Variovorax paradoxus: one gene and its partner. The protein of the gene in region 1 interacts with the protein of each later gene in a pairwise test. Links are inferred from orthologs where the notes say so. Each region holds a gene or a part of one and is shown on either strand. Other genes may lie near its edges. The genes, in order: rlmB and QFZ47_RS24995.

Region 1 (8,946 bases):
TGTTCGAGCGCGAAGCCGGCGTCCGCACCCCAGAGCGCTTCGAGCGGCGTGTGGCGCTCGGCCAGCGCGTCTTCCGGTGCGCCGAGCAGCGCCCTGGCCGCGCCTGGTTGCAGCATCACGCCGACCGAGCGCGTCTCGACCGACACGTCACGCACGAAAAACCCGCAGCGGCTCCCGCCCACCATGGCGTAGCCCACCGTGTAGCCGTGCGCATCGGCGTCGTCGCGGAACAAGCGCAGCGGCGGTCCGGCGAGCCGGAACACCAGGTGCATGCCGCCGGTGGGCAGCACATGCTCGCGCGCGCCCGGCTGCTCGGCGGCCGCGCCCGCGGGGGCCGAGGCCCACATCAGCCGCACATAGGGCCGCAGGCAAGGCGAGGGCAGTCGCGTCAGCTGCTGCATGGCCGTGGCTCTGGAGGAAAACAGGCTGTTGCCCATCGGCGCATTGTGCGGCGGAACGCCGCGCTAGCATCGGGGCCATGAGCAAGCCCTCCACGACCCTGATCCATCATCCCTACACGCCGCCCGCCAACTTCGCCGCGCCGCAGCCTGGCATCTACAAGGCCTCGACGGTATTCTTTGCCGACGTGGCCGCCATGCGCGCGCGCGACTGGAAGACCAAGGCCGGCTACACCTACGGCCTGCACGGCACGCCGACCACCTTCACGCTCGAGGAGCGCCTGGCGACCCTCGAAGGCGGCACCGAGTGCCTGCTGGTGCCGAGCGGGCTGGCCGCCATTTCGCTGGTTTCCTTCGCCTTCCTGAAGAGCGGCGACGAGGTGCTGATTCCCGACAACGCCTACGGCCCCAACAAGGCGCTGGCGACCGGCGAACTGGCCAACTTCGGCATCACGCACCGCATGTACGACGCGATGAACCCGTCCGATCTGGCCGCCAAGCTCTCGGAGCGCACGCGGCTGGTGTGGCTCGAGGCCGCGGGCTCGGTGACGATGGAGTTTCCCGACCTGCCGGCGCTGGTGAAAGCCTGCCGTGCGCGCGGCGTGGTGACGGCGCTGGACAACACCTGGGGCGCGGGCCTGGCATTCGCCCCCTTCGATTTCAACGGCAGCGGGCAGGGCGTGGACATCTCGGTTCACGCGCTCACCAAATACCCGAGCGGCGGCGGCGATGTGCTGATGGGCAGCGTCGTCACGCGCGACGAGCGGCTGCATCGCGCGCTCAAGCTCACGCACATGCGCACGGGCTTCGGCGTCGGCGTCGGCGATGTGGAAACTCTGCTGCGGTCGCTGCCGAGCATCGGGTTGCGCTATGCCGCGCACGACCGTTCGGCGCGCGAGCTGGCGCGCTGGCTCGGCGGCCGCGAAGAGGTCGCGCAGGTGCTGCATCCTGCGCTCGAGGAGTCGCCCGGCCATGCGAACTGGCGTGCACTGTGCGGCGGCGCCGACCTGGCCGCGGGCCTGTTCTCGATCGTGTTCGACGAGCGCTACAGCACCGAGCAGGTCGACCGCTTCTGCGACAGCCTGAACCTGTTCCGCCTCGGCTATTCGTGGGGCGGCCCGGTGAGCCTCGTGGTGCCCTACGACATCGGCCTGATGCGCGATGCCAGCGTGGCGCGCTGGCCCCACAAGGGCACGCTGGTGCGCTTCTCGGTCGGGCTGGAGGATGTGGAAGACCTGCGGGCCGACCTGCAGCAGGCGCTCGCGCGGATGTAAGCGAAGTTTTCCGGATGCAGAGGCCGACCGCTGCGCGGCTTTGGGTGCACCGTTATCGCTTACAGTTGGATGACACGCAGTCGCTTTGACTGCCTCGTTCAAGGAGAGAACAGTGGCAACACCCAATTACGGCTACGAAAAGCGCCAGAAGGAGCTGGCCAAGAAGAAGAAAAAGGAAGAGAAGCTCCGCGAAAAGGCCAATCGCAAGCTCTCGCCAAGCAGCGACGGCCTGGCCCCGGGTGACCCGGAAACCGACGTGGCCTCGCTCGAACGCGATCCGCCGACGGTGCCCGATCTGCCGACCAAGAACGGTTGATCCGAAATCAAGGCTATCGACAAAAAAGCCGCTGCAGGCCTCCGGGCCTGGAGCGGCTTTTTTGTTGCGGTCGGCTTACCTGGCCGCGAGCAGCTTGCGCAGCTCCGGCCATACGTTGTCGAGCAACTGCGGCTGCGCGGCGGCGGTCGGATGAATGCGATCGGCCTGGAACAGCGCGAGCGCATCGGGCGCATCGGCCACGCCCTTGAGCAGGAACGGAACCAGCGCCGCCTTGGTGGCGCTGGCCACCTTGCCGAACACGGCTTCGAAGCGCCGCGTGTAGTCGCCGCCGTAGTTGGGCGGCACCTGGATGCCGACGATCAGCACCTTGGCCCCGGCCGCCTGCGCGGCCTTGGTGATCTGCAGCAGGTTGTCCTCGGTGTTCTGCAGCGGCAGGCCTCGCAGCGCGTCGTTGGCGCCCAGCTCGACCACCACGTGGCTGGGCTTGTGCTGCGCCAGCAGCGAGGCAAAGCGGGCGCGTCCGCCCGAGCTGGTGTCGCCGCTGATGCTGGCATTGACCACCGTGGCCGGGATCTTCTGCTGTGCGAGCCGCTTCTCGAGCAGGGGCACCCAGCCTTCGCCGCGCTTCAGGCCGTATTCGGCGCTCAGCGAATCGCCGAGCACCAGGATGACCGGTTTGCCGGGCGCGGCGGCCTGGGCATGGCTCGCCGTCCAAGCCCCTGCGCTGCCGAATGCCGCTGCGCTCAAGATAAAGTCACGTCGTTTCAAAACGAAAAGCCTTTCCATGTCCCAACCCCCGTCTGATGCCATTGTCGCTGTCGAGCATGTGTTCAAGTCCGTGACCGATTCGGCCGGTACGCTCGACATTTTGCAGAACATCGATTTCACCCTGGGCGCGCGGGAAACCGCCGCCATCGTCGGTGCCTCGGGTTCGGGCAAGAGCACGCTGCTGTCGATCATCGCCGGGCTCGACACGCCCACGCGCGGCACTGTCAGGCTGGCGGGCGATGACATCTTCGCCATCGACGAGGACGAGCGCGCCGCGCTGCGCGCCCAGCGCGTGGGCTTCGTGTTCCAGAGCTTCCAGCTGCTCGGCAACCTGAGCGCGCTCGAGAATGTGATGCTGCCGCTCGAACTGGCCGACCGCAAGGACGCGCGCAAGGCCGCCACCGAGATGCTCGGGCGCGTCGGACTCGGCCAGCGCCTGGGCCACTATCCCAAGGTGCTCTCGGGCGGCGAGCAGCAGCGCGTGGCGCTGGCCCGGGCCTTCGTGGTGCAGCCGGCCCTGCTGTTGGCCGATGAGCCCACCGGCAGCCTCGACTTCGCGACCGGTGAACAGGTCATGAAGCTGATGTTCGACCTCAACCGCGAGCTCGGCACCACGCTCGTGCTCGTCACCCACGACCGCGGCATTGCGGCCCAGTGCGAACGGCGCATCACCATCGAGGCCGGCCGCATGGCGCTCAACGAATCGACGCCTGTGCTGGTGGCCTCGCTGCAGGCATGATCGTTCCCCGGTTCTGGGCCGAGGGCCGCATCCAGGAGCGGGTGGCGGGCAAGCAGATCATCGTGCGGCGCCACGGCTGGTCCGACGAGAGCCCGATCGCCGCGCAGGCGCATGCCGACCAGCGCACGCGGGAGGCCTTCGAACGCATCGCCGGCGGCGAGCAGCTCAACCGCCGCGAGCGCAAGCTGGCCTACAACGGCGCCGAAGGCATGCCCATCCGCGAGGAAATCGTCGAGCGGCAGGGCGACACCGTCATCACCCGCAACAGCTACGGCGCGCGCTGCCTCAACACGCCCGACGTGCTGTTCGTCGACATCGATTTCGACGAACCGCTGCGTGGCAGCGTGTTCGGCTTTGCGCTGGTGCCCGCGCTGATCGCGGGCATCGTCGGCGGCTGGACCGCCAAGACCTGGCTGGGCGGGCTGGTCGCGGCCATCGTGGTCTTTGCCGTCGCCTACCGCATCGGCCTGCGCAAGAAGCGCGGCGAGGCCAGCGACGATCCCGCGCCCGAGAAGCGCGCGGCCGGGCGCATCGGGCGCTTCGTCCATCAGCACCCCGACTGGCATTTGCGCATCTACCGCACGCCGGCCGGCTTCCGCGTGCTGGCGATGCACGACGTCTTCAGCCCGGCCGACATCGCGGTGGCCGACTGCTTCCAGGCGCTGGGTGTCGACAAGGTCTACGCGCGCATGTGCCGCAACCAGAACTGCTTTCGCGCCCGCCTGAGCGCCAAGCCCTGGCGCATCGGCATCGGCGAGCACATGCGGCCGCGGCCGGGCGTCTGGCCCGTGTCGCCCGAGAAGCTGCCGGTGCGCGATGCCTGGGTCGCGCGCTACGAAAAGGCCGCCGCGGGCCATGCCGCCTGCCAGTACCTGGAGAGCGCCGGCAACAGCGCGCGGGTGCATGCGAATGCGCTGGCGGTGCAGCAATTGCACGACGAACGCACGCGAGCGCTGAGCGGCCTGCCCATCGCCTGAGGATCGCCTGAAGATCCGGGCCGGCCAGGGTAGGGATAATCAGGGGATGTCTTCCCCCAAAGTGATCTTCGGCTTCCATGCCGTGGGCGTGCGCATCAAGACCGCGCCCAAATCGGTGCTCGAAGTGATGTTCGACAGCAGCCGGCGCGATGCGCGCATGAAACAGTTCATCGCGCGCGCCCAAGAAGCCGGTGTGCGGCTGGTCGAGGCCGACGGGCTGCGGCTCGCCAAGCTCAGCGGCAGCCATGGCCACCAGGGCGTGGCTGCGCGGGTCGAGCCCATCGCGCAAGTGCGTTCGCTCGACGAGCTGCTCGAGGGCCTCGAGGAGGCCGGCACCGTGCCGCTCCTGCTGGTGCTCGACGGCGTCACCGATCCGCACAACCTGGGCGCCTGCCTGCGCGTGGCCGACGGCGCCGGGGCGCATGCGGTGATCGCGCCCAAGGACCATGCGGCCGGCATCAATGCCACCGTGGCCAAGGTCGCGAGCGGTGCCGCCGAAACCGTGCCGTACTTCATGGTGACCAACCTGGCGCGCACGCTGAACGAACTCAAGGAACGCAGCATCTGGTGCGTCGGCACGAGCGACGATGCGCCCGGCACCGTCTACCAGAGCGATCTCAAGCGGCCGTTGGCGCTGGTGCTCGGCGCCGAGGGCGAGGGCATGCGCCAACTCACCCGCAAGACCTGCGACGAGCTCGTGAGCATTCCGATGGCGGGCGCGGTCGAGAGCCTGAATGTTTCAGTGGCCAGCGGGATCTGCCTCTACGAGGCCATGCGGCAGCGCAGCGCCTGAGGCCGCGCCGCTGTTCTCCTGGGCAGGGGCGCGGCACGAGGTCAGGAGGGGTCTTTGCTGCGCGTGCGAGCCACCGCGCTGAAGATGCCGATGCCCAGGATGATCAGTGCACCGATGCCGATGTAGAGATCGGGCACGCCGGCCACCGAGGCGCCCCAGGCGACACCGGCGAGGAAGATCAGAAAACCGATCATGTAGAGCGCAAAGGACATGCTTGTTCCCCCGGAAGCTTTGATGCCTTGCAGTATCCCGGGCGGCCCCCTGGCCGGCACAGGCCTTCGTCTCCAGTCGCTGTGGGACCTTGCCTACTGCTTCCCTGCCGTTATGCCGGGGATGCGACCAGCAGGTAGCGGCAGACCGCGCGCCCGAGCGCCTTGAAGACGAGCGGGCGGTCGACACCGAAATCCAGGCAGTCGCCGGGCGCGAGTTCGAAGCGCTCGTCGCCGTAATCCACCCGCAGCCCGCCTTCGAGCATCCACAGGCACTGCCGGTACGGCTTGCCGCTCCAGCGCGGATAGGCGACCTGCGCCGAGCGGGGCAATTCGATCTCGACCATCTCCACGCCGCCGCTCGCACCGCGCTCGGCAACCTGCCGCCGCAGGTAGCCCGCCTCGGGATCGCGCCAGACCTCCTGTTCGGCCCGGGTGCGCAGCCGGCGCGGCGAGCCCTTGTCCTCCGTCAGCAACTGCGCGAGCGGCACGCCCAGGCCGGCAGCCAGCCGCCCCAGCAGCACGGCCGTCGGGCTGCTCTCCGCGCGCTCCACCTTCGAGATCATGGCCTTGCTGACGCCGGAAAGCTCGGCCAGCTCGGCAAGGCTCAGCGCCTTGGCCTGGCGCAAGGTGAGCAGCCGGCTGGCGATGAGCGAGTCGATCCCGGAGGCCTCGGCGGGCGGAGATGAATTGTTTCTCATATGAGATTATTATTCTCCTATATTGGACAGACTGAAAGGAACGAACATGCGCCTGGTCCCCTGCACCGAGGAAGCCCATGCGGGCGCCATCCTTGCCATCCTCAACGAGGCCATTGCCAATTCGACGGCCCTGTACGACTACAAGCCGCGCACGCCCGAGAGCATGGTGGCGTGGTTCGCCACCAAGCGCGCCAACGGCTTTCCCGTGATTGGAGCGGAAGACGACAGCGGCAAGCTGCTGGGGTTCGCGAGCTACGGCGCGTTCCGCGCGTTTCCGGCCTACAAGTACACCGTGGAGCATTCGGTGTACGTCGAGGCGGGTCACCGCGGCGCGGGCCTCGGCCGCACGCTCATGGAGGCGATCATTGCCGAAGCCGTTGCGCGCGACGTGCATGTCATGGTTGGCGCCATCGATGCCGCGAACGCGGGCAGCATCGGGCTTCATGAACGCCTGGGTTTCGAGCATGCCGGCACCGTGCGGCAGGCCGGGTTCAAGTTCGGCCGCTGGCTCGACGTGGCGTTCTATCAGCGCATTCTCTCGACGCCGCTGAATCCGGTCGACGGTTAAGCGGCGCTCGAAACCGCCCGTTGCATGCGCGTCTCAGGCCGGGGTTTCGGCGCTGGCCCGGTCCAGCATCTGGATGGTGCCGGCATCGAGCTTCAGCTGGGTGGCAACCACGAGTTCCTCCAGCTGGGCGATGGAGCTTGCGCTGGCAATCGGCGCCGTGACCGACGGGCGCGCGATCTGCCACGCGATGGCCACCTGGCCCGGCTTGGCGTTGTATTGCTGGGCCACCTTGTCGAGCGCTTCGAGAATGCGCAGGCCCCGCGGATTCAGGTACTTGCCGGTGGTGCTGGCGCCGCGGGCGCTCTTGGTTGCGTCGGCCTCGGTGCGGTACTTGCCGGTCAGGAAGCCGGCCGCCAGCGCATAGAAGTTGATCACGCCCACCTCGCGCTTCACGCACAGCGGCTCCAGTTCGTCTTCGAACACCGCGCGGTCGTAGAGGTTGTAGAGCGGCTGCAGGCTTTCGTAGCGCGCAATGCCCAGCCGCTCCGACACGTCGAGCGCCTCAGCCAGCCGCGGCGCGCTGAAATTCGAGGCGCCGATGGCGCGCACCTTGCCGGCCTTGATCAGGTCGTCGAATGCCTGCAGCGAATCTTCCAGCGGAGTGGCGGCATCGTCGTCGTGCGACTGGTACAGGTCGATGAAGTCCGTCTGCAGGCGCTTGAGCGAGGCTTCCACCGCTTCGCGGATGTAGGCCGGCGACAAGCCCGCCTTGCCTTCGCCCATGGGCTTGCCGACCTTGGTGGCGAGCACCACGCGCTTGCGCTTGCCGCTCTGCTTGAGCCATTTCCCGATGATGGTCTCGGACTCGCCGCCGGTGTGGCCCGGCACCCAGCGTGAATAGACGTCGGCGGTGTCGACGAAGTTGAACCCCGCCTCGAGCCACGCATCGAGCAGGCGGAACGAGGTGGCTTCGTCCACCGTCCAGCCGAACACGTTGCCGCCGAAGGCAAGCGGCGAGACCAGGAGGCCGGAGCGGCCGAGCGAGCGGAGTTGCGACATGAGTTTGTTTCCTGAGAGAGAACGAAGAACGAGGATCAGACGAAGCCCACGGCACCGAGCAGCGCACCCGCGCCCAGCAGCCAGAGCAGGTGCAGGCGCGTGCGCCAGACGATAAGCGCGGCCGCCGCGGTCAGCAGCCACAGGTGCCATGCGGGCGCGTCGCCGGCATGGTTACCCGCCGCCAGCACCCAGCCGGTGGCGATCAGCAGGCCCACCACCACCGGCGCCATGCCCTGCTTGAAGGCGCGCACGCCGCGCCGGTCGCGGTTGCGGTGCCCCCAGCGCGTGGCAAGGTAGGTGAGGGTGGTGCTCGGCAGCATGATGCCGACCATGGTGACCATGAGCCCGAACAAGCCCAGCAGCCAGGCGCCCGGGCCCGCACCGATGCCACCGCCCGCGTTGAGCCCGACGTTCCAGCCCATCAGCGCGACGAAGAGCACGTTCGGCCCTGGCGCGGCCTGGGCGATGGCCACGGAGGAACTGAACTGCGCATCGGTGAGCCAGCCGTGCTGCGCGACGAGGTAGCGGTGCATGTCGGGGACGGTGGTGATGGCGCCGCTGATCGACAGCAGCGACAGCAGCAGGTACTGGCCGAAAAGCGCGAGCCAGTCGTGCCATTGCATGGCGATAGTCACGTGACTCACGCAGGAATCCTCCGCCACGTCCACGCACAGGCCACGCCGCCCACTGCCAGCAGCACCCAGCCGAGCGGCATCTTGAACAGCGCAATGGCGCCGAACACCAGCGCAACGAATGCCAGGCAGGTGGCAAAGCCCAGCGGGTGCTTGCGCAACTGCGGAATCAGCTTGATGCCGGTGGCGGCGATCAGCCCGCCCGACACCGCGCCCATGCCGCGCAGCGCGGCCGCCACCTGCGGGTTCGCGGCGTAGTGGGCATAGAGCACGGCCAGCACCAGGATGACGACCAGCGGTATCGCGAGCATGCCGGCCACCGCGGCAACGGCGCCGCGCAGGCCGAAGTAGCGGTCGCCGATCATCAGTGCGAGGTTGATCACGTTCGGCCCCGGCATCACCTGGGCCACGGCCCAGTCTTCGAGAAACTGCTCGGGCGTGAGCCAGCGCTTTTTCTCGACCATCTCGCGCTGGACGATGGCCAGAACGCCACCGAATCCCTGCAGCGCGAGCCAGGTGAATGAAACGAAAAGGTCGCGTGGCGACTTCGGTTGCGGAGGAAGGGGCGCCGCCGCGCCTGAAGGAGACGGATGCATGTGGATGCGATTATC
Region 2 (16,229 bases), 560 kb from region 1 along the record:
TGCCAGGTCTGCTGGCGCGGCTGGTCGCCATCGATCGAGGTCCGGATCACCTCGCGCAGCTGCTGGCCATCGAAGATGGGCGCATTGCCGACGCTGCGGACCACGTCGCCGCTGCGAAGGCCCGAGCGCTCTGCCGCGCTGCCGGCCATCACCTGGCCGATCTCGGGCCGCGTCAGCGGTGCGATCACGCCGATCTTGCGAAACATCTGCGGGTCGGCGTCCTTGGCCTCCATGAGGCTCAGCGGCAGCACGACCTGCCGGCCGGGCCGGCCACCCTCGCCCGCCACTTCGAGCGTCAGGTCCCGGCCATCGAGCGCGCCGCGCGTCATTCGCCAGCGAAGGTCCTCGAACGACTGCACGGGCTCCAGGTCGCCCTCGAAGCCGGCGCGCGTGATGTGCTCGCCGCCGCGCAGCCCCGCCGCTTCCGCGAGCGACGCCGCCACCGGACGCGCCAGCTTGGCGACGGGCTCCTCGACCCCGATCCAGTTGACGGCCGTGTAGAGCACCACGGCAAGCAGCAGGTTGGCAATGGGTCCGGCAGCGACGATGGCCGCGCGAGACCGCAGCGGCTGCGTGTTGAAGGCGCGGTGCCGATCTTCCGGCGCCACCGGCCCCTCGCGCTCGTCAAGCATCTTGACGTAGCCGCCGAAGGGAAACGCGCCAATGACGAACTCGGTTTCCTGGCCCGGGTGCTGGCGCCTGGGCTGCCAGCGGTACAGCGTCTTGCCGAAGCCGACCGAGAACCGCAGCACTTTGACCCCGCAAGCGACGGCGACGCGGTAGTGGCCGTATTCGTGCACGGCAATCAGGACGCCGAGTGCAACCACGAAAGCAATAACGGTGAGCATCCGGATCCTCTGTTGGCGGGAGTGTCAGGCCGCGAAGCGCAGGGCCGCGGCATTGGCGGCCGCCCGGGCACTGGCGTCGAGCGCCAGCAGGTCGGCCAGCGATGTGGGCTTGGAGGGACTGACAGCTTCCAAAGTTTCCATGTTGACCGCATGAATGCGGTCGAAGCGCAGTCGCCGATCAAGAAAGGCCTCGACCGCGACTTCGTTGGCAGCATTGAGGACCGCCGTGGTTCCGGGCGCCGCACGCAGCGCATGCCAGGCCAGGCCCAGTCCCGGGAACAGCGCCGCGTCGGGCGCATCGAAGCTCAGCGACGCCATCTGGCGGAAGTCGAGGCGCGCGGCGCCGCTCTCGATGCGCTCGGGCCAGGCCAGGCCGACGGCAATCGGCACCCGCATGTCGGGCGTTCCGAGCTGGGCAATGACCGATGCATCGGTGAACTGGACCATCGAATGCACCACGCTCTGGGGATGGATGACCACCTCGATCTGTTCGGGCAGGACGCCGAACAGATGGCGCGCCTCGATCACCTCGAGCGCCTTGTTCATCATGGTGGCGGAGTCGACCGAGATCTTGCGGCCCATGACCCAGTTCGGATGCGCGCAGGCCTGCTCGGGCGTGACCGTGCCCAGTGTGCCGGGCGCGCGCGTGCGGAACGGGCCGCCCGATGCCGTGAGAATGATCTTGTCGATGCGCCGCGGCCAGGTCGACGGGTCTTCCGGCAGCGACTGGAAAATGGCCGAATGCTCGCTGTCGATCGGCAGCAGCGTGGCACCGCCCTCGCGCACGGTGCGCATGAACAACTCGCCGCCGACCACCAGCGCCTCCTTGTTGGCCAGCAGGAGCCGCTTGCCGGCACGCGCCGCAGCCAGGCAGGGCCCCAGGCCCGCCGCACCGACGATGGCGGCCATGACGGCGTCGACCTCTTCGTGGGACGCTATTCTTTCGATAGCATCGTCACCACTCAATACCTTGGTGCCGAGATTGTTCTGCTCAATCTTTTCCGCCAGCAGCGCCGCATGCGGCGCGCTCGCCATGACCGCATAGCGCGGCGAAAACCGCGCGCATTGCGCCAGCATTTCATCGACCTTGGTCGATGCGGAAAGCGCGAAGACCTCGAAGCGCTCCGGGTGCCGCGAAATGACATCGAGCGTGCTGACGCCGACCGATCCGGTCGATCCCAGCACCGTGATGCGTTGTTTGGGTGTGTTCACAAGAAGGCCAGCATCATTGCAATGGGAAGTGCCGGCAAGAGGGCATCCACGCGGTCGAGCACGCCCCCATGGCCCGGCAGCAGGCTGCTGCTGTCCTTGGCGCCGGCGCTGCGCTTGATCAGCGATTCGACCAGGTCGCCAACCACGCTCATCGCGGCGAGAAACACCACACCCACAAGCAGCAGCCACCAGCCGCGCTCGTGCAGCCGGGTGTAGAGGCTTGCCACCGTCGCGCCGGCAGCCCTGTCGGCCCACACCCAGGCAAAGGCCAGCACCACCACGCCCGCCATGCCACCCCACACGCCTTCCCAGCTCTTGCCGGGGCTGATGGCGGGCGCGAGCTTGCCGCGCGTGAACTTGAGGCCGAAGGCGCGGCCCGAGAAATAGGCGAAAACGTCCGCCACCCAGACCAGCACGAGAATCGAGAGCAGGAAGTTGATGCCGACCATGCGTGCCTGTACGGCCGCTAGCCACGCCACCCAGAGCACCAGCAGCCCGCCGACCAGCCGCAGCCCGCGTGGAATGCGGGGCCAGCCCGGCACGGCCACGCGCAGCAGCGCGGCTCCGCCGAGCACCCAGGCCGCACTGGCCAGCAGCCACATGAGCAGCAGCGACCGATCAAGCAGGCCGAGCCACCACGAAAGCGCGCACAGCGCCACCGTCTCCAGGCCGAGGAAGACCGACAGCCGCTGGCCATAGCCGTTGAGGCGGCCCCACTCCCATGCCCCTGCGCCGATCAACACCAGCATCACGCAGGCAAAGGGAACGTGGGAGGGGTAGAAGAGCGCCGGGAGCAGGATCGCCAACAGGACGATGGCCGTGAGGATGCGTTGTTTGAGCATGCGGCTGGGCGGCTGGAGGGTCGGGCCGTGAGGCCCTCAGGCCAACTGGCGATCGGGTGCGGAGCCGCTGCCGGCGGTGATCTGCGCGGAGGTCTTGCCGAAACGGCGCTCGCGCGCCTGAAACGCGGCGATTCCCGCATCCAGCTCGGCCTGGTCGAACTCGGGCCAAAGCTTGTCGCTGAAGAAGAGTTCCGCATACGCGCTCTGCCACAGCAGGAAGTTCGACAGGCGCTGCTCGCCACCGGTGCGAATGAGAAGGTCGGGGTCGGGCACGTGCGCCAGGGCCATGGCGCGGTCGAGATTCGCTTCGGTGAGCGCCTCGCCCTGCTCGGCCAGCTTGGCCGCGGCGCGGGCAATGTCCCACCGGCCGCCGTAGTTGAAGCAGACGTTCAGGATCAGCTTGGTGTTCTGTGCGGTGGCGGTCTCGGCGTCGACCAGGCCTTGCACCATTTTCTTGGAGAGGCCTGCGCGCTCGCCGACGAAATGCAGCTGCACCCCGTCACGGCTCAGCTTGGGCACCTCGCGTGCGAGTGCGCCCACCATGATTTCCATCAGCCCCGAAACCTCTTCGGGCGGACGGTTCCAGTTCTCCGACGAAAACGCGAAGACCGTGAGAATGCCCACGCCGCGATCGACACACGCCTTGACGCAGCGCCTGAGCGACTCGACGCCCTGCTTGTGTCCCGCCACGCGAGGCAGGAATCGCCGCGTGGCCCAGCGTCCGTTGCCATCCATGACGATGGCAATGTGGTGGGGAATCTGCAGCGAAGAAGAGGCCATGCGCAGCCTCAAACGGCCATGATCTCCGCTTCCTTGGCCGCGACCAGGCGATCGATTTCCGCGATATGGCGGTCCGTGACCTTCTGGATTTCGGCTTCGGCGCGCTTCTGGTCGTCCTCGGAGGCGAGCTTTTCCTTGACCAGCTTCTTGACCGACTCGTTCGCATCGCGGCGCAGGCTGCGCGTGGCGATCTTGGCGGTTTCGCCTTCGTTGCGGACCAGCTTGGTCATTTCCTTGCGGCGCTCCTCGCTCATCGCGGGAAGCGGCACGCGGATCAGGTCGCCCATCGATGCCGGATTCAGCCCCAGGTCGCTTTCGCGGATGGCCTTCTCGATCTTGGCGCCCATGCCCTTCTCCCAGGGCTGAACGCTGATCGTGCGCGAGTCGAGCACCGACACGTTGGCCACCTGGCTCAGCGGAACCTGCGAGCCGTAGTAGTCCACGTGGATCGAGTCGAGCAGCGCGGAGTTGGCCCGGCCGGTACGGATCTTGGTGAGGTTGTTCTGGAACGCAGCGAGCGACTGGTTCATCTTCGCGTCGGTCGCGCTGCGGATTTCTGCAATGGTGGGGGTCGTCATCTCAAATTACTCCTCAGGCATGCACCAGCGTGCCTTCGTCCTCGCCCATGACGACGCGCTTGAGCGCGCCGTTCTTGAAGATCGAGAACACCTTGATCGGCAGCTTCTGGTCGCGGCACAGCGCAAAGGCCGTGGCGTCCATGATGCCGAGATTCTTGGCAATCGCCTCGTCGAAAGTGAGCGACGAATAGCGCGTTGCATCGGGATGGGTCTTCGGATCGGCCGAATAGACGCCGTCGACCTTGGTGGCCTTGAGCACCAGCTCGGCGCCGATCTCGGCCCCGCGCAGCGCGGCGGCCGTGTCGGTGGTGAAGAACGGATTGCCCGTGCCCGCGGCAAACACCACGACCTTGCCTTCTTCGAGGTACTGCAGCGCCTTGGGCCGCACGTAGGGCTCGACCACCTGCTCGATGGCGATGGCAGACATGACGCGCGCGATCAGCCCCTGCTTGTTCATGGCGTCGGCCAAGGCCAGCGAGTTCATGACGGTGGCCAGCATGCCCATGTAGTCGGCCGTGGCGCGGTCCATGCCGACCGAGCCTCCCGCGACGCCGCGGAAGATGTTGCCGCCGCCGATCACCACGGCGACTTCCACGCCCATGTTCACCACTTCCGCCACCTCTTCGACCATGCGAACGATGGTCGCACGATTAATACCAAAGGCATCGTCTCCCATCAACGCCTCCCCCGACAGCTTCAACAAGATTCGCTTGTGGGCTGGGCGGGGATCAGACATGGGCAATTTCCTTACTTGGGTTGGCGGGGGCGAGTGTAGAACGAGGCGGTGAAAAAGCGGCGGCACACACGCGCGCGCCGTCGCTTTGGGGCGTAACAGTTTTTACACGGCGGCCTTGGCGGCAGCCACCTGGGCTGCAACTTCGGCGGCGAAGTCGTCGATCTTCTTTTCGATGCCTTCGCCGACCACGTACAGGGTGAAGCCCTTGATGCTGGTGTCGGCGGCCTTGAGCATCTGCTCGACGGTCTGCTTGTCGTTCTTCACGAACGGCTGGTTGTGCAGCGAGACCTCCTTGAGGTACTTCTGCACGCCGCCTTCGATGCGCTTGGCAACGATGTCGGCAGGCTGCGTCTTCTTGCCTTCGGCTTCGGCCGTCTTGCGGTCTTCCTCGGCCTTGCCAGCGGCCACGGCGCGCTCTTTTTCGATCAGGTCGGCGGGCACGTCGGCGGCCGAGATGGCGACCGGCTTCATGGCGGCGATGTGCATCGCGACGTCCTTGGCCGAAGTGTCGTCACCCTCGAACTCGACCATCACGCCGATGCGCGTGCCGTGCAGGTACGAAGCCAGCTTGCCGTTGCCGGCAAAGTGCTTGAAGCGGCGGAAGCTCATGTTCTCGCCGATCTTGCCGATCAGGCCCTTGCGCACGTCCTCGAGCGTGGGGCCGAAGCCGTCCTGCTCGTAGGGCAGCGCGCCCAGCGCAGCGATGTCGGCGGGGTTGTGCTTGGCGACCAGCATGGCGGCAGCGTTGGCCAGGGCCAGGAAGCTGTCGTTCTTGGTGACGAAGTCGGTTTCGCAGTTGATCTCGATCATGCCGCCGGCCGAGCCTTCGACAAACGCCGTGACCACGCCTTCGGCGGTGATGCGGCCCGATGCCTTGCCGGCCTTGTTGCCGAGCTTGATGCGCAGCAGCTCTTCGGCCTTTTCCATGTTGCCGTCGGCCTCGGTCAGGGCCTTCTTGCATTCCATCATCGGCGCGTCGGTCTTTGCGCGCAGTTCGCCGACCATGCTTGCGGTGATTGCAGCCATTGTTCTATCTCCGTGTCCAAAAAATCAGATTAAAAAAAAGGGGCACCAAAGCCCCTTCTTCAGGCGCGTGAGAGCACTCGATCAGGCCGAGGCGCCCTCTTCGACTTCGACGAATTCGTCGCCGCTGCCTTCGGCGATGGCCTTGACCACATCACCGGTGGCGCTGTTGCGGCCTTCGATGATCGCGTCGGCGATGCCGCGTGCGTACAGCATGACGGCCTTCGACGAGTCGTCGTTGCCCGGGATCACGTAGTCGATGCCTTCGGGCGAGTGGTTGGAGTCGACCACGCCGATCAGCGGAATACCGAGCTTCTTGGCTTCGGCCACGGCGATCTTGTGGAAGCCCACGTCGATCACGAAGATGGCGTCGGGCAGCGCAGCCATGTCCTGGATGCCGCCGATGTCCTTTTCGAGCTTCGCGATTTCGCGCGAGAAGGTGAGCTGCTCCTTCTTGCTCAGGCTGTCGAGGCCGGCTTCCTGCTGGGCCTTCATGTCCTTCAGGCGCTTGATCGAGGTCTTGACGGTCTTGAAGTTGGTCAGCATGCCGCCGAGCCAGCGGGTGTCGACGAAAGGCACGCCGGCGCGGCGGGCTTCGGCGGCCACGATTTCACGGGCCTGGCGCTTGGTGCCGACCATCAGGATCGTGCCGCGGTTGGCAGTGAGCTGCTTGGCGTACTTCATCGCGTCCTGGAACATCGGGAGCGACTTTTCCAGGTTGATGATGTGAATCTTGTTGCGATGGCCGAAGATGTACGGAGCCATCTTGGGGTTCCAGAAGCGGGTTTGGTGTCCGAAGTGGACACCGGCTTCCAGCATTTCGCGCATGGTGGTGGACATTGAAAATTACTCCAAAGGTTGGGTCTAAAATCCAGCCCGTTTTGCGCCCCTTTCGAAGGGGATCGCAACACCTTGATTGGGCCGGTTTGCGGATGTGTTTGGCTGGGTGCGACGAGAGCCGTTGCATGTTCAGCGAAACCCAAAGAGTATAGCACGGCCCTCTTGAGCCTTTTCTCCTTGCACCACCCCGGAACCGAGCCGTCCGCGCCCTCGCAGCCCATCCATGAACGACCTCCACGCCACCCGTCTGAATCTTCTGGCAGGTGGCACCGATGCACGCACCGAATTGGAGCGCGCCATCGGCATTTCCCAGTCGGCGGCCTGCCGCCACGTCTTCACCCGCACGCTGTTCGACGAAGCCCGCCAGCAGCTCACCCCATCAGCGCCGCAAGGCAGGCTCGCCGGGCTTGCCTTCACCGCCAAGGACCTGTTCGACATCGAGGGGCAGCCAACCCCGGCCGGCTCCGTGGTGCTCTCGCATGCGCCGGCCGCCAGGGCCGATGCCGTCGCCGTGGCGCGGCTGCGCGCCGCGGGCGGCGTGCTGACGGGCCGCACCAACATGACGGAGTTCGCGTTCTCCGGCGTGGGAGTGAACCCGCACCATGGCACGCCGGCCAACGCGGGCGACACGGCCACGCCGCGCATCCCGGGAGGCTCGTCCTCCGGCGCAGCCGTCTCGGTCGCCACCGGGGCGGCATTCATCGGCCTGGGCTCCGACACAGGCGGCTCGATCCGCATTCCCGCGGCGCTGAACGGCATTGTGGGTTTCAAGAGCACCGCGCGGCTGGTGCCGACCGAAGGCGCGCTGCCGCTGTCGACCACGCTCGACACGGTCTGCGCCATGACGCGCTCGGTCCGCGACGCGATCACCGCGCACGAAATCCTCGCGGCACGCCGCGTGACCGCCGGCGCGGCCTCCCTGGGGGCGTACCGGCTTGCCGTCGTGAAGAACGTGTTCTTCGACGGCATCGAGCCCGCGGTGGCCCGCGCCTTCGAAAATGCGCTGCGAACACTGCGCGAGGCGGGTGCCCGGATCGACGAGATCCAGCTGCCGGAACTGACCGACCTGCAGGCCATCAACGCCACGGGCGGTTTCTCGGCGGCCGAATCCTATGCCTGGCACCGGCTGCTGCTCGAGCGCAGCGGCGCCGGCTACGACCCGCGCGTGGCCCAGCGCATCCTCCGGGGCGCGGCCATGAAGGCGCACGAATACATCGATCTCGTGCATGCCCGCCACGCCTGGATCGCCCGCGTCGAAGCAGCGCTGTCGCCCTTCGACGCGGTGCTGTCGCCCACGGTGCCGATCGCTGCGCCCGCCATTGCAAGCGTTGCACCAGGCGCCGAGCGCGACGATGAATTCTTCCGCGTCAATGCACTGCTGCTGCGCAATCCGTCGATCGTCAACATGCTCGACGGCTGCGCCATCTCGCTGCCCTGCCATGCCGGCGGCGAACTGCCGGCGGGCCTGATGCTGTGGCACGCCGCGCTGCACGACGACGCCGTTCTCGCGGTCGCGCTGCAAGCGGAACAAGCGCTGCAAAACCAATAGCCTCGCGCACCGATCGACGGGCGCCGGCCATCTCTTCTTACTCAAAAATTCAATGAAAATCGCGATCGTGGGCGCCGGCATCATCGGCGTCACAACCGCCTGGGAACTGGTTTCGGACGGCCATGAAGTGTCTGTGTTCGAGCGCCGCGGCGCTGCGGCCGAGGAAGCCAGTTTTGCGAATGCCGGCGTGGTCGCGCCGGGCTATGTCACCCCGTGGGCGGCGCCGGGCATGCGCGCCAAGGTGCTGCGTTCGCTGCTGTCCCCGCACGGTGCCATCAAGCTGCGCTGGCCGCTGAGTTCGCGCGACATCGGCTGGATGTCGCGCTGGCAGAAAGCCTGCAAGCTCGAAACCTACCTGGCCAACCGCGCCCGCATGCAGCGGCTTGCGTTCTACAGCCGCACCCGGCTGCACGAAGTGACCGAAGCGCGCGAACTGAGCTACGAACGCAGCGACGGCTACCTCGTGCTGCTGCGCTCCAAGCGCGAGAAAAAACTGGTCCAGCCAGGACTCGAGGTGCTGCGCGCGGCCGGCAGCGTCTTCAAGGAGGTCGACGCCGACGAGGCCCGCCGCATCGAGCCTGCGCTCAACGCCGACACGGCGCTTGCGGGTGCGATCCACCTGCCCGAGGACGAAGTGGCCAACTGCCGCCAGTTCGCGCTGCTTCTCAAGTGGGAAGCCGAGGCACTCGGCGCCCAGTTCCATTTCAATTGCGACATTGCGCCGCTGAGCCGCGCGGGACCCACTTCCATCTCGCTCGCGAGCGGCTCGCCGCCGCTGCGCTTCGATGCCGTGGTGGTGTGCACCGGTCTCGCCTCGGCCTCGCTGCTGCGGCCGCTCGGCCTGAGGATTCCGCTGGCGCCGGTGTACGGCCACTCGATCAGCGCGCCGATCCGCGAATCTCTCAACGCCCCGCGCAGCGCCGTGATGGACGAGCGCTACAAGGTCGCGATCTCGCGGCTGGGCCAGCGCGTGCGCGTGGCCGGCAGCGCCGAGATCGGCGGCTCTTTGAGCACCATGAACCCTTCGGCGGTGCAAACGCTCTACAAGGTGCTGCACGACTGGTTTCCGGGCGCTGCAACATTGCAGTCGGGCGTGCAGCAGTGGAAGGGCGCGCGTCCGATGCTGCCCGACGGCCCGCCGGTGCTCGGCGCCAGCGGCGTGCCGGGCGTCTGGCTCAATCTGGGCCACGGTTCGAGCGGATGGGCGCTGTCATGCGGCAGCGCACGCGTGGTGGCCGACCTGATCGGCGGCCGCGATGCGGGCGTCGATCTCGAAGGCCTGGGCATCGAGCGGCTCGTTCAGTAGGCAGGCAGGCAAGCGGCCCGGGCCGCCGCAGTTGCGCACCCGAGGGGGCAGAATCGGCCCATGCAGCGCATCACGTCCGCCACCGTCGCCGACCTGTTCGACATTGCGGCGACACGGCGCATCGAACAAGCGGCCGCAGCCGCCCTGCCCCATCACACCCTGATGCAGCGGGCAGGCCTGGCCGTGGCGCGGCTGGCGATGGCGGTCGCGCCGCATGCGCGGACGATCTGGATCGCCTGCGGACCGGGCAACAACGGCGGTGATGGCTTCGAGGCTGCCGTGCAGTTGCAGCAGCGCGGCTTCCTGCCGATCGTCACGTTCGCGGGCGATGAAAGCCGGCTACCGCCGGATGCCGGGGCTTCGCTGCAACGGGCCCGCGATGCCGGCGTGATCTTCGCGCCCGAGCCGCCCGCCACCTGGGACCTCGCGATCGACGCACTGCTCGGCATCGGATCAACCCGGCCGCCCGCGAATGCGATGGCCGAATGGCTGCGGCAGATGCATGCGATGGCTGCGCCGGTGCTCAGTGTCGACGTGCCATCCGGACTGAATGCCGACACCGGCGTTTCAAGCGCTGCCCCCCATTCGGCTACCGCTTCGCATCGCTTCTGCGCGACCTTCCTGACACTCAAGCCAGGCCTGTTCACGGCGCAGGGCCGAGACGCCGCGGGCACGGTCTGGTTCGACGACCTGGGTTGCAGCGGCACCGCCGAGCCGCCGGCCGCACGCCTGGCGGGCGCGCCAGCGGAACCGCCGCGCAGCCACGCTTCGCACAAGGGCAGCTACGGCGATGTCGCGGTGATCGGTGGCGCCTCCGGTATGGCGGGCGCCGCGCTGCTGGCCGGATCCGCCGCGCTGCATGCGGGTGCCGGCCGCGTCTTCGTCGGGCTGCTCGATCCGGGCGCGGCCCCGGTCGACCTGGCGCAACCCGAACTGATGCTGCGGGACGCCAACGCGCTCGATCTCTCGGAGATGACAGCGGTCTGCGGATGCGGCGGTGGTACGGACATCCGCGCGGTGCTGCCGCGCGTGCTGGCGACCGCGGCAGCGCTGGTGCTCGACGCCGATGCGTTGAACGCCATCGCGAACGACGGCGCGCTGCAGACCCAGCTGGCTTCGCGCGCCCGGCGCGGCAAGCCGACGGTGATCACCCCGCATCCCCTCGAGGCCGCGCGCCTGTTGAACTGCACGGCCGCCGACATCCAGGCCGACAGGCTTGCAGCCGCCCGCCAGCTCGCGTCGCGCTACGGCGTGGTCGCCGTGCTCAAGGGTTCGGGAACAGTGATCGCCGAGGGCGGCAGCACGCCACCGGTACTCAACCCGACCGGCAACGCCAGGCTCGCCACCGCCGGCACGGGCGACGTGCTCGCGGGAATGATCGGCGCTGCACTGGCAGCGCGGCGGCCGCCGTTCGAAGCGGCGTGCGAAGCCGTCTGGCGCCACGGCCACATCGCCGATACGTGGCCGGCCGGCGCACCGCCGCTGACGGCCGGCGCGCTGGCGCGGCAAGCGCCCTGCTGACGAGTTCTAGCCGCGCCCGACGAAGGGCATCTTCGTCGCCATCACGGTATGGAACAGCACGTTGGCTTCCAGCGGCAGGTTCGCCATATAGAGCACCGACTGGCCCACGATCTTCACGTCCATCAGCGGCTCGATCGCGAGTTCGCCGTTGGCTTGCGGCACGCCCCTGGCCATGCGCGCAGCCAATTCCGTCATGGCGTTGCCTACGTCGATCTGGCCCACCGCGATGTCGTACTTGCGGCCATCGAGCGAAGCGGTCTTGGTAAGGCCCTCGACTGCGTGCTTGGTCGCGGTGTACGCCGCGGAATTCGGCCGTGGCGCGGTGGCCGAGATGGAGCCGTTGTTGATGATGCGGCCGCCCCGCGGCGTTTGCGCCTTCATCGTGCGGAACGCCTGCTGGATGCAGAAGAACATGCCGCTCAGATTGATGTCGACCACGCCGCGCCACTGCTCGGGCGTCCAGTCTTCGAACGGGCCCGGCGGGTTGCCCACGCCGGCATTGTTGAACAGCAGGTCGACGCGGCCGAAGCGCTCCACCGCGGCGGCGAACAGCGCCTGCACCGATTCCGCGCTGGCCACGTCGGTGGGCACTGCGAAGGCGCGTGCGCCGGCGCCGGACTCTTCGGCCACCTGTTCCAGCGGCTCGAGGCGGCGCCCCGCCAGCGCCACGCTCCAGCCGTCGGCCAGCAATGCAAGCGCCGCAGCGCGGCCGATGCCTGTGCCTGCGCCTGTGACGATCGCGATGCGGCCCTTGTTGTTTTCCACGCTCATGCTCGGTGTCTCCTTCTCGGTTTGTCTGTATGGATGGGATGCAATGCTGCGCTGCCCATCATGCGCGGCGCGGCTTGCGCCCCTTCATCTTGTTGGCGGCCTTCTTGACCGCCGACTTGAAAGCCTGCATCGCCGACTGAGGGCCCGCCGCGGCAACGGTCGCGCTGCGCTCGACGCGCTGCTCGGAGGAAACCGCCTCGGCCTTGTGGCGCGAACTGCGCTTGGCCGAAGCCTTGACCGGCACGCCAGCCGAAGCGCCCTTGTCCTTCATGGCTCGCGCCGTGAGGTCTTCGCCCTCGCGCACAAGGCGGAAATCGATCTTGCGCCCGTCCAGGTCGACGCGGCTCACCTGCACCCGCACACGCGTGCCGATGGCGTAGCGAATGCCGGTGCGCTCGCCGCGCAGCTCCTGGCGCATTTCGTCGAACTTGAAGTACTCGCCGCCGAGTTCGGTGATGTGCACCAGCCCCTCGACGTACATCGCATCGAGCGTCACGAAGATGCCGAAGGTCGTGGCCGCCGTGACGACGCCGCCGTACTCCTCGCCCAGATGCTCGCGCATGTACTTGCATTTGAGCCAGGCTTCGACGTCGCGGCTGGCTTCGTCGGCGCGGCGCTCGTTGGCGCTGCAATGCAGACCGGCGGCTTCCCAGGCCAGCACTTCCTTGGTCGGCGCAACGGTGGCTTTCTGCGGCTTGGTGGTCGGCGCCTTGACGCGCGAGGCCAGCCGCTTGGCCAGCTTGGCGTGCGCCTCGCCCGGCGTCGGCAGCATCGGCAGCTGATAGCGCGTCTTGCCGAGAATGGCCTTGATCACGCGATGCACCAGCAGGTCGGGGTAGCGCCGGATCGGGCTCGTGAAGTGCGTGTAGGCCTCGTACGCCAGGCCGAAATGACCGCTGTTGATGGGCGTGTAGATCGCCTGCTGCATCGAGCGAAGCAGCATGGTGTGGATCTGCTGCGCGTCGGGCCGCTCCTTGGTGGCTTCGGCAATCGCCTGGAACTCGCCGGGACGCGGATCGTCGGTGATGCTCAAGCCCACGCCCATGGCTTTCAGGTAGCCGCGCAGGATTTCCTTCTTCTCGGGCGTCGGGCCCTCGTGCACGCGGAACAGGCCCGGGTGCTTGCCTTCGGCGATGAAATCGGCGCTGCACACATTGGCCGCGAGCATGGCCTCTTCGATGAGGCGGTGCGCCTCGTTGCGCGTGCGGGGCACGATCTTCTCGATGCGGCCCGCGTCGTCGCAGATGATCTGCGTCTCGGTGGTTTCGAAGTCGACCGCGCCGCGCTTGCCGCGCTGCTTGAGCAGCGCCTTGTATACGTCGGCCAGGTTCAGCAGGTCCTTGACGCGGTCCTTGCGCTTGGCAGCTTCGGGGCCGCGTGTGTTGCCAAGGATCGCAGCCACTTCGGTGTAGGTGAAGCGGGCGTGGCTGAACATCACGGCCGGATAGAACTGGTAGGCGTAGACCTCGCCATCGGCCGCCACGAGCATGTCGCACACCATGCACAGGCGTTCGACCTCGGGGTTCAGCGAGCACAGGCCGTTCGACAGCTTCTCGGGCAGCATCGGAATCACGCGGCGCGGAAAGTAGACGCTGGTCGCGCGGTCGTAGGCGTCGATGTCGATGGCCGAGCCGGTCTGCACATAGGCGCTGACGTCGGCAATGGCAACCAGCAGGCGCCAGCCCTTGCCGCGGCCGACCTTGGCGGGCTCGCAGTACACGGCGTCGTCGAAATCGCGCGCGTCCTCGCCGTCGATGGTGACCAGCGGCACGTCGGTCAGGTCGATGCGCCCTTTCTTGTCGGCGGGGCGAACCTTCTCCGGCAATGCCTTGGCTTCGGCCAGGCAGGCTTCGGAAAACTCGTGCGGCACACCGTACTTGCGCACCGCGATCTCGATCTCCATGCCGGGATCGTCGATCTCGCCGAGCACTTCCTTCACGCGCCCGACCGGCTGGCCGAACAGCGCCGGCGGCTCGGTGAGCTGCACCACGACAACCTGCCCCACCTTGGCGGGACCGGTGGCGCCCTTGGGGATCAGGACATCCTGTCCGTAGCGCTTGTCTTCGGGCGCGACGAGCCAGACGCCGCCTTCATGCAGGAGGCGGCCGATGATCGGCTGCTCGGGGCGCTCGACGATTTCGACCACCCGCCCCTCGGGACGTCCGCGCCGATCCTGCCGCACCACACGCGCCTTGACGCGGTCCTTGTGCAGCACCGCACGCATCTCGTTCGGGGGCAGATAGATGTCGGCTTCGCCGTCGTCGCGCTGCACGAAACCGTGTCCGTCGCGATGCCCTTGAACAGTTCCTTCAAATTCATCCAGCAGACCGCTGGAATGGCCATTATTTTTGATATGATTCTCTCTTTCCTGAAATTCAAAACATAACTGCTTCGGCAACTATGTGGGCCCAGATGGCGGAATTGGTAGACGCACTAGTTTCAGGTACTAGCGAGTAACATCGTGGAGGTTCGAGTCCTCTTCTGGGCACCACCCCTACCAAGCTGAAACCCCTGTGAATCATCGATTTACAGGGGTTTTTTCTTTTCCCTGGGAACATGATCGAGGGATGTTCTCCCTCACGGATGCCGGTCGCGGCCAAGCCAGGCTGCACCGACGGTTGCGTGCCGTGTTCACGCACAGCTTCGTGATCCTGAGACGGAACATTCTGCGAAGCGCTTTTCTTCGGCGGCACGGATTCGAACAAATGGAACGGGCTTCGTCTCATGAAATGATGCAGCAACCCGCTCGTGGAGAAGCGGCTTTCCACCATTCTGACGCAGTACATCGACGAATGATCGCGCAGAGTCTCGAGAAGCGGAGCAACCGAATCAATAACACCGTGTTGGCAGTAGAGGTGAACCGCAAAACCCAAGCTGATGAGCGCGGCATTTTTCGACCCGCTGCAGGGATCGCAGGCGAACCTGCGGAGTTGCGACGGCTTTGAAGCCGGGATGTACCTTACCACGCCAGGCAATGCACCGGTTCAGCAGCGTATGAGCATGGCCATTTCCCAACGCATCAGGCAATGGGCATCGCGAATCAAGCGCGATGCCGTGACCTTGTGGTTTGCCTATCGCCATCCGGGCACGCCTTGGTTCGCGAAGCTGCTTTCGGCATTTGTCGTCGCGTATGCGCTGAGCCCGATCGACCTCATACCGGATTTCATTCCCGTTCTTGGCTACCTCGACGACGCATTGCTGCTGCCCGGCCTGATCTGGTTGAGCATCCGGCTCATTCCGGCCGATGTGCTCGAGGAGTGCCGCCAGCGCGCTGACCTGTGGATGAAGGAACAGGGCACGAAGCCGCGAAGCATGGCGGGCGCCGTGCTCATCCTGGCGATATGGGTTGGCGTGGGCGCCGCGCTCTGGGCCTGGTTCGGCACGCAAAAATAGATCGGGACCGGCGGCAACAACTCTCGACATTGTGAATTTTACTGTATATTTGTACAGTCTTTTCACAAAGGATAACCGCCCATGTCGACATCCGAACGAACCACCTCTCCTGCTCGCAACCATGCGCTGGCCGAAGCACTGGCATGGATCTCGAAGTTTGCGCATGCATGGAAGGCCATCGAACCCGCACCTCACTCGCTGAGCATCGACGGCTTCATCATCTGGGGCCCCGTGCTCTATGAGAAGCACGGCAGCGAAGATCCCGTGGAACTCGCAGCGCAGCTGTACGGCAAGTCCGGCGAGTACTCGAGGTACCTGTATCCAGACCGTTCGAGCCAGAGCGGCGACGCGCTTTCAACTTTCACTCCGAAGGTGTAGCAAAAGTCACACTTTCGCGTCGAAATCGCTTCTAAAAGCAACTCTAAGGCGTACATATGGTTACGTTTGATCCGAAAATATCAGATTTAGCGGAGATCATTGTGATTGCAGCATTTACCTTGTTGGCCGGCATGTTCCTCGGGGCGTTGTTCATGAGCCTGCTGGTCGTTTCTCGCTCGGATGACTGAGAAGAGCCACCGGGTCCCTGGCACCCCGTCCATGCCCATCGAACAGCCCGCTTCCAGCGGGCTGTTCTTTTTTTGAACTACGTCAGCAGGTTCGACTTCGGCCTGCGATTGCTCTCGATCGAATAGATCGCCGGCTTCTCCTGTTCGGCCTTCGCGCCCGTCTCGCCGCCAGGGGCAGGAAGCGGATAGACCTCGCCCGACAGGCGCTTGACGCGCTCCGCATACATCTTTGCCAGGGCCGCGTGATGCTCTGCCGCAGCTTGG

What was found.
Region 2: the proteins of rlmB (region 1) and QFZ47_RS24995 interact in binary tests that used the Escherichia coli proteins (3 or more experiments, as listed by UniProt). The link is inferred for Variovorax paradoxus from one-to-one orthologs.

The regions. Positions count from the first base shown.
Region 1 is NZ_JAUSXL010000002.1:5,090,589-5,099,534, reverse strand. The notes cover bases 3,438-6,352. They hold rlmB (23S rRNA (guanosine(2251)-2'-O)-methyltransferase RlmB), read left to right. Parts: upstream 3,438-4,479; coding sequence 4,480-5,226; downstream 5,227-6,352. Other genes in these bases: QFZ47_RS27765 (GNAT family N-acetyltransferase), read left to right, coding at 6,183-6,352; QFZ47_RS27770 (helix-turn-helix domain-containing protein), read right to left, coding at 5,549-6,136; QFZ47_RS27775 (hypothetical protein), read right to left, coding at 5,268-5,438; QFZ47_RS27785 (hypothetical protein), read left to right, coding at 3,453-4,433; QFZ47_RS27790 (ABC transporter ATP-binding protein), read left to right, coding at 3,438-3,456. Outside these bases: QFZ47_RS27810 (helix-turn-helix domain-containing protein), read right to left, coding at 1-401; QFZ47_RS27805 (cystathionine beta-lyase), read left to right, coding at 479-1,672; QFZ47_RS27800 (hypothetical protein), read left to right, coding at 1,785-1,988; QFZ47_RS27795 (arylesterase), read right to left, coding at 2,064-2,735; more of QFZ47_RS27790, read left to right, coding at 2,734-3,437; more of QFZ47_RS27765, read left to right, coding at 6,353-6,704; QFZ47_RS27760 (aldo/keto reductase), read right to left, coding at 6,738-7,703; QFZ47_RS27755 (chromate transporter), read right to left, coding at 7,739-8,326; QFZ47_RS27750 (chromate transporter), read right to left, coding at 8,344-8,931. UniProt on the Escherichia coli protein: Specifically methylates the ribose of guanosine 2251 in 23S rRNA.
Region 2 is NZ_JAUSXL010000002.1:4,532,662-4,548,890, reverse strand. Bases 9,012-12,004 are described here. They hold QFZ47_RS24995 (NAD(P)H-hydrate dehydratase), read left to right. Parts: upstream 9,012-9,774; coding sequence 9,775-11,235; downstream 11,236-12,004. Other genes in these bases: QFZ47_RS24990 (SDR family oxidoreductase), read right to left, coding at 11,242-12,004; QFZ47_RS25000 (D-amino acid dehydrogenase), read left to right, coding at 9,012-9,714. In the rest of the region: RIP metalloprotease RseP, read right to left, coding at 1-848; ispC (1-deoxy-D-xylulose-5-phosphate reductoisomerase), read right to left, coding at 873-2,060; QFZ47_RS25035 (phosphatidate cytidylyltransferase), read right to left, coding at 2,057-2,902; uppS (polyprenyl diphosphate synthase), read right to left, coding at 2,939-3,682; frr (ribosome recycling factor), read right to left, coding at 3,691-4,260; pyrH (UMP kinase), read right to left, coding at 4,274-4,996; tsf (translation elongation factor Ts), read right to left, coding at 5,099-6,022; rpsB (30S ribosomal protein S2), read right to left, coding at 6,104-6,859; QFZ47_RS25005 (amidase), read left to right, coding at 7,083-8,408; more of QFZ47_RS25000, read left to right, coding at 8,461-9,011; more of QFZ47_RS24990, read right to left, coding at 12,005-12,006; rnr (ribonuclease R), read right to left, coding at 12,065-14,332; QFZ47_RS24975 (YkvA family protein), read left to right, coding at 15,007-15,399; QFZ47_RS24970 (hypothetical protein), read left to right, coding at 15,481-15,777; QFZ47_RS24965 (hypothetical protein), read left to right, coding at 15,834-15,965; QFZ47_RS24960 (hypothetical protein), read right to left, coding at 16,043-16,229. UniProt on the Escherichia coli protein: Bifunctional enzyme that catalyzes the epimerization of the S- and R-forms of NAD(P)HX and the dehydration of the S-form of NAD(P)HX at the expense of ADP, which is converted to AMP.